Streptomyces venezuelae: one gene and its partner. The protein of the gene in region 1 interacts with the protein of each later gene in a pairwise test. Links are inferred from orthologs where the notes say so. Each region holds a gene or a part of one and is shown on either strand. Other genes may lie near its edges.

The links.
Region 2: the proteins of leuS (region 1) and ligA interact in binary tests that used the Escherichia coli proteins (3 or more experiments, as listed by UniProt). The link is inferred for Streptomyces venezuelae from one-to-one orthologs.

Annotation. Positions count from the first base shown.
Region 1 is NZ_CP029192.1:5,972,162-5,975,951, forward strand. Bases 139-3,617 are described here. They hold leuS (leucine--tRNA ligase), read left to right. Parts: upstream 139-516; coding sequence 517-3,417; downstream 3,418-3,617. Other genes in these bases: DEJ48_RS26175 (hypothetical protein), read left to right, coding at 3,580-3,617. Also shown: DEJ48_RS26165 (hypothetical protein), read right to left, coding at 1-101; more of DEJ48_RS26175, read left to right, coding at 3,618-3,790.
Region 2 is NZ_CP029192.1:2,774,752-2,778,034, forward strand. Bases 203-3,174 are described here. They hold ligA (NAD-dependent DNA ligase LigA), read right to left. Parts: upstream 2,795-3,174; coding sequence 611-2,794; downstream 203-610. Other genes in these bases: DEJ48_RS11555 (putative bifunctional diguanylate cyclase/phosphodiesterase), read right to left, coding at 203-332; DEJ48_RS11565 (methionine synthase), read right to left, coding at 2,825-3,174. Also shown: more of DEJ48_RS11555, read right to left, coding at 1-202; more of DEJ48_RS11565, read right to left, coding at 3,175-3,283. UniProt on the Escherichia coli protein: DNA ligase that catalyzes the formation of phosphodiester linkages between 5'-phosphoryl and 3'-hydroxyl groups in double-stranded DNA using NAD as a coenzyme and as the energy source for the reaction.

The DNA of each region.
Region 1 (3,790 bases):
ATCAGGAGCAGTGTGCCGACGCCCAGGGCCCGTGGAGCGGGCGAGCGGGCTGCGGAACGCGGGAGGGAACGGCTCTTGCGGTGCGGGTGCAGAGGGTTCATGGCGGCTCCGAGATGGTTCGGTCCCGCCGCATGCTAAGTCGCTCCATACCGGTGGGTACGGGGTTTGAGTTATTGCGTTGTTATCAAAGTGCGACACGATCTTGGTGTTGCCCCGAAAGCGGGCGGTACGCGGAGTAACCCTTGGCCAATGCCTGGGCTTGTGGCGGTACGGCACCGCGGCGCGGCGCCCGGACGGTGCGGCGCGGAAGCTCGTCGCGAGCCGAAGGGGCGCTGCGGTACCCTGACGCCATGCGTGCCGTACGCCTTCTGCTTAGCGGGCCGCGCTGATCAGTCCCGACCGCCGGTGAATCGCGGTCGGCATCGGCGCGGCGTCCCCTCCTGTGCGAGGGGCATTTTTGTTTGACCAGCACGGTCAATTCCGCAGGCAGAGACGATCGATGGAGCTTTGAGGATCATGAGCGAGACGAATTCTGCTGCCGCCTCCGAGGTGGCCGCGCCGCACCGCTACACGGCCGCTCTGGCCGCGGACATCGAGGCACGCTGGCAGGACTTCTGGGACGCCGACGGCACCTACGAGGCGCCGAACCCGAGCGGCGACCTGGCCGCGCGGGACGAGGCGGAGGCCGCGCTGGCCGAACGGCCCAAGAAGTTCATCATGGACATGTTCCCGTACCCCTCCGGAGCGGGCCTGCACGTCGGCCACCCCCTGGGGTACATCGCCACGGACGTCTTCGCGCGCTACCAGCGCATGACCGGCCACAACGTCCTGCACACCCTGGGCTTCGACGCCTTCGGCCTGCCCGCCGAGCAGTACGCGGTGCAGACGGGCACCCATCCGCGGGTCTCCACCGAGGCCAACATCAAGAACATGAAGGCCCAGCTGCGCGCGCTGGGCCTGGGCCACGACAAGCGGCGCTCGATCTCGACGATCGACCCCGAGTACTACAAGTGGACCCAGTGGATCTTCGTCCAGATCTTCAACTCCTGGTACGACGCCGACGCCGCGAAGGCCCGCCCGATCGCCGACCTGGTCGCCCAGTTCGAGAGCGGTGAGCGTGCCGTACCGGACTCCACGCGCGTGTGGAGCGAGCTGGACGCCGCCGAGCGCGCCGAGGTGCTGAGCCAGTACCGCCTGGCCTACGCCTCCGACGCGCCCGTCAACTGGTGCCCCGGCCTGGGCACCGTCCTGGCCAACGAGGAGGTCACCGCCGACGGCCGCTCCGAGCGCGGCAACTTCCCCGTCTTCAAGGCCAAGCTGCGCCAGTGGAACATGCGCATCACCGCGTACGCCGACCGTCTGCTGGACGACCTGGACGCACTGGACTGGCCCGAGGCCATCAAGCTGCAGCAGCGCAACTGGATCGGCCGCTCCGAAGGCGCCCGCGTGAGCTTCCCCGTGGGCATCGAGGGCGACGCGATCACCGTCTTCACCACCCGCCAGGACACCCTGTTCGGCTCGACCTACATGGTCCTGGCGCCCGAGCACGACCTGGTCGACAAGGTCCTCCCGGAGGCCTGGCCCGAGGGCACCCACGAGACGTGGACGGGCGGGCACGCCACCCCGGCCGAGGCCGTCGCCAAGTACCGCGCGTTCGCCGCCGCCAAGTCCGACGTCGAGCGCCAGGCCGACGCCAAGGAGAAGACCGGCGTCTTCACCGGCGTCTACGCCACCAACCCGGTCAGCGGCGAGCAGGTCCCGGTCTTCATCGCCGACTACGTACTGATGGGCTACGGCACCGGCGCGATCATGGCCGTGCCGGCGCACGACAGCCGTGACTTCGCCTTCGCGCGCGCCTTCAACCTGCCGATGCGCTGCGTGGTGGAGCCGTCGGACGACCGCGGGACCGACACCAGGAAGTGGGACGAGGCCTTCTCCTCGTACGAGGCGAAGCTGATCAACTCCTCGAACGAGGAGATCTCCCTCGACGGCATGGACGTCACGGGCGCCAAGGCCCGCATCACCGGCTGGCTGGCCACCCGCGGCATCGGCGAGGGCACCGTCAACTTCCGGCTGCGCGACTGGCTGTTCAGCCGCCAGCGCTACTGGGGCGAGCCCTTCCCGATCGTCTACGACGAGGACGGCGTCGCCCACGCGCTGCCCGAGTCGATGCTGCCCCTGGAGCTGCCGGAGGTCGACGACTACTCCCCGCGCACCTTCGACCCGGACGACGCGAACACCTCTCCGGAGACGCCGCTCTCCCGCAACGAGGACTGGGTCAACGTCACCCTGGACCTGGGCGACGGCCCCCGTGCCTACCGCCGCGAGACCAACACCATGCCCAACTGGGCGGGTTCATGCTGGTACGAGCTGCGCTACCTGGACCCGAGCAACGACCAGAAGCTGGTCGACCCGGCCGTCGAGCAGTACTGGATGGGCCCGCGCGAGGGTCAGCCGACGGGCGGCGTCGACCTGTACGTGGGCGGCGCCGAGCACGCGGTGCTGCACCTGCTGTACGCGCGCTTCTGGTCGAAGGTCCTGTTCGACCTGGGCCACATCTCGTCGGCCGAGCCGTTCCACAAGCTGTACAACCAGGGCATGATCCAGGCCTACGTCTACCGGGACAGCCGCGGCTTCCCGGTGCCGGCCGCCGAGGTCGAGGAGCGCGACGGCGCGTTCTTCTTCGAGGGCGAGCCGGTCAAGCGCGAGCTGGGCAAGATGGGCAAGTCCCTGAAGAACGCCGTCACGCCGGACGAGATCTGCGACGAGTACGGCGCGGACACCCTGCGCCTGTACGAGATGGCGATGGGCCCCCTGGACGTGTCGCGTCCCTGGGACACGCGCGCGGTCGTCGGCCAGTACCGCCTGCTGCAGCGGCTGTGGCGCCTGATCGTCGACGAGTCGACCGGTGAGGTCACCGTCGCCGACGTCGCCGAGGCGGACATCGACGAGTCCACCCTGCGCGCCCTGCACAAGGCCATCGACGGTGTGCGCCAGGACCTGGACGGCATGCGGTTCAACACCGCGATCGCCAAGATCACCGAGCTGAACAACCACCTGACGAAGGTGGGCGGCGCGGTGCCGAGGTCCGTCGCGGAGCGCCTGGTGCTGCTGATCGCGCCGCTGGCCCCGCACATCGCCGAGGAGCTGTGGCGCAAGCTGGGCCGCACCGACTCCGTCGTCCACCGGGACTTCCCGGTCGCCGACCCGGCGTACGTCGTGGACGAGTCCGTGACATGCGTCGTGCAGATCAAGGGCAAGGTCAAGGCGCGCCTGGAGGTCTCCCCGTCCATCTCCGACGCCGAGCTGGAGACGGTGGCGCTGGCCGACGAGAAGGTCGTGGCGGCGCTGGACGGCGCGGGGATCCGCAAGGTGATCGTGCGGGCGCCGAAGCTGGTGAACATCGTCCCCGCGTAGCGGTCTAGGGGTCTTCCCTTACGGGCAGGTTGGGGGTTCCGCTGGAACCTCCGACCTGCCTTCTCCGTTTACGGTGGAAGAGGCCGATGGAGCGGGTCGAGCGGCCGCGGCGGCCCGAGCGGCCCGAGCGGCCCGTGTGAACCGGATGCGGAGAGGAGCGTCATGGAAGCCCTGGGCGCAATCGTGGCGCTGCTTGTCGTGCTGTTCTTGGTGCTGGGTGTGTACATGACCGTGAAGGCGGTCCGTGCGGCCAAGCGCGGGGTAGACCGCACCCTTTCGGAGGCCCGCCGGACGGTCGAGGACACCACGCTGCGCGCGAAGAGCTTCGGGCAGGTCGGCGCGCCCGCCGAACTGGCCAAGCTGCGTCTTTCGC
Region 2 (3,283 bases), 3.2 Mb from region 1 along the record:
GCGACGGTCAGGAGGGGCAGCAGCGGCCAGGGGTCACGGGCGTCCTGCACGGCCGGTACGCCCGGCCCCGCGAGGGTCGCGGGGCTGTCGGTGCCGTGCTGCGGTGCGGCGGTCCAGGCCCGTTCGCGTGGTTCGACGGCGGTGCTCAGCGCGCAGGGTCCGGAGCCGGCGGCGGGCTGCGGCATGCTGCCCTGGTCGGTGGTCGTCGCGGTCCGGCGGCCGCGCAGCCAGGCCGGCGCGCGCCACCGGCGCGCGCGCAGCCGTGAGTCCGGGGCGGCGCTCTCGGTCGGTTCCATTCCCGTCCCTCTCACAGCCGGCGGTGCCCACGCCATGCGGACTCGGCCCTGAAGCGGCCGCGCCCATGAATCCGTCCCCGCACTCCGCACGAGCAAGGAGATGCGGTTCTCCCGCACTCGCGCCGAGCAGGGGATGCCCCCTTCCAAGCTCTTGATGAGCAGGTGATACCCCGTTCGCAGCGGGGCACGGCAGGCGCACACCTCAACAGTAGGCCGCAGAAGGCTTCCACGGGCAGCGGTCGACTACGGTTGCCCGAATGCGACCCGGCCACCCGTATGCCTCTGGTATGCGCCGAACGGGTGGCCTTCAACCGCTACTCCTCGGTCGGAAGCGCGACTTCCCGCGCCGCGTCCGGTCCTTGTTCGAGCAGGACAGAGAACCCTTCCTCGTTGAGAACCGGAACCTTCACCTGCATGGCCTTGTCGTACTTCGACCCGGGGTTGTCGCCGACGACGACGAAGGAGGTCTTCTTGGAAACGGAACCGGTCACCTTGGCTCCCCGGCTCTGCAGGGCCTCTTTTGCGCCATCCCGGGTGTGGTGTTCGAGCGTTCCCGTGACGACGACGGTGAGGCCCGCGAGCGGGCGCGGACCCTCGTCCTCGCCGCTCGACTCCTCCTCCATGCGCACGCCGGCCTCCCGCCATTTGCGCAGGATCTCCCGGTGCCAGTCCTCGGCGAACCACTGTTTGAGGGAGGCCGCGATGGTCGAGCCGACGCCCTCCACCGCGGCCAACTCCTCCTCGGTGGCCTGATCGATGCGGTCGATGGAACGGAACTCGCGGGCCAGCGCCTCGGCGGCCACCGGGCCGACGTGCCGGATCGAGAGGCCCGTGAGGACGCGGGCGAGGGGGCGCTCCTTGGCCGCCGCGATGTTCTCCAGCATGGCCAGGGTGTTCTTCTTCGCCTCGCCCTTCTGGTTGGCGAAGAAGGTGACGACCTTCTCCTCGCCGGTCTTGGGGTCGCGCTTGGGCAGGCCCGAGTCCTGGTCGAGTACGTAGGACTTGATGGGGAGGAGCTCTTCGACCTTCAGGTCGAAGATGTCGCCCTCGTCGAGGATCGGCGGTTCGGCGGGCTCCAGCGGCCTGGTCAGGGCGGCCGCGGCGACGTACCCGAAGTTCTCGATGTCCAGGGACTTGCGGCCCGCGAGGTAGAAGAGACGTTCACGCAACTGGGCGGGGCACGACTGGGCGTTGGGGCAGCGGAGGTCGATGTCGCCCTCCTTCATGGGGCGCAGCGCCGTGCCGCACTCGGGGCACTCGGCGGGCATCACGAACTCCCGCTCGGTGCCATCCCGCAGGTCGACGACGGGGCCGAGGATCTCCGGGATGACGTCTCCGGCCTTGCGGATGACGACCGTGTCCCCGATGAAGACGCCCTTCTTCTTCACCACGTCCTGGTTGTGCAGGGTGGCGAACTCGACCTCGGATCCTGCGACGGTGACGGGTTCCACCTGCGCGTACGGCGTGACGCGGCCGGTGCGGCCGACGCCGACGCGGATGTTGATCAGCTTGGTGTTGACCTCCTCGGGCGCGTACTTCCACGCGATGGCCCAGCGCGGCGCGCGCGAGGTGGAGCCGAGGCGGCCCTGCAGCGGGATCTCGTCGAGCTTGACGACGACGCCGTCGATCTCGTGCTCCACGGAGTGGCGGTTCTCCCCGAAGTACGTGATGAAGTCACGGACGCCTTCGAGTCCCTCGACCACCTTGTTGTGCTTGGCGGTGGGCAGGCCCCACTCGTGCAGCAGCTCATAGGCGTGGCTGAGGCAGTCGATGTCGAGGCCCTCGCGAGCGCCGATGCCGTGCACCACCATGTGCAGCGGCCGGGTGGCGGTGACGCGCGGGTCCTTCTGGCGCAGCGAACCCGCCGCCGCGTTGCGGGGGTTGGCGAAGGGCTTGTCGCCCGCCTCGACGAGGCGGGCGTTGAGCTCCTCGAACTTCTCCATGGGGAAGAAGACCTCGCCGCGGATCTCCACGAGGGCGGGGACGCGGTCGCCCGCGAGGCGCTGCGGGATGTCGGCGATCGTGCGGACGTTCGGCGTGATGTCCTCGCCGGTGCGGCCGTCGCCCCTGGTCGCGGCGCGGGTCAGCTTCCCGTCCTCGTACGTGAGGTTGACCGCGAGGCCGTCGACCTTCAGCTCGCACAGGAGGTGGAAGTCCGGGGTGCCGGCCTCCTTGGCGACGCGGTCGGCCCAGGCGGCGAGCTCCGCGTCGTCGAACGCGTTGTCCAGGGACAGCATGCGCTCGCGGTGCTCGACGGCGGTGAACTCCGTCTCGTACGAACCCGAGACCTTCTGGGTCGGCGAGTCGGGGGTGCGGAGCTCGGGGTGCTCCTCCTCCAGCGCTTCGAGGGAGCGCAGGAGCTTGTCGAACTCGGCATCGCTGACGACCGGTTGGTCCTTCACGTAATACCGGAAGCGGTGCTCCTCGATCTGCTCGGCCAGCTGGGCATGCTGATCCTGTGCCTCGGCGGGCACAGAGCCTTGCTGTTCGACAGCCACCGTTTCGTCCTCCCGTTATGTCATACCCAATTACTCAGGGTTGTCTGCGAGCGATCTCGCCGCCCTGGCGCAGTGGGCGAGCGCCGCACGCGCATACGCGGGTGATGCGCCCGCGAGCCCGCACGACGGGGTGACCACGACCGACTCCGCGAGTGTCCCCGGATTCAGCCCCAGCCTGCGCCACAACGTCCTGACACCCATGACGCTACCGGCAGGGTCTGACAATCGGCCGTCCACGCCCGGCACGACACCGGCGAAGAGCCGCGTACCGCCCTCGACCGCCTCACCGATCACTTCGTCGTCACGCTCGGTGAGCAGATCGAAGTCGAAGGAGACCGCGTCGGCCCCGGCTCGGCGCAGCAGCGCGAACGGCACGTCGGGCGCGCAGGAGTGGACGACCGTGGCGCCGTCACCACCACCGTCGCCGTGGACGGCGAGGACGTCCCGCAGTGTGCTCTCGACGAGCTGCCGGTCCACGGCGCGGTGGGT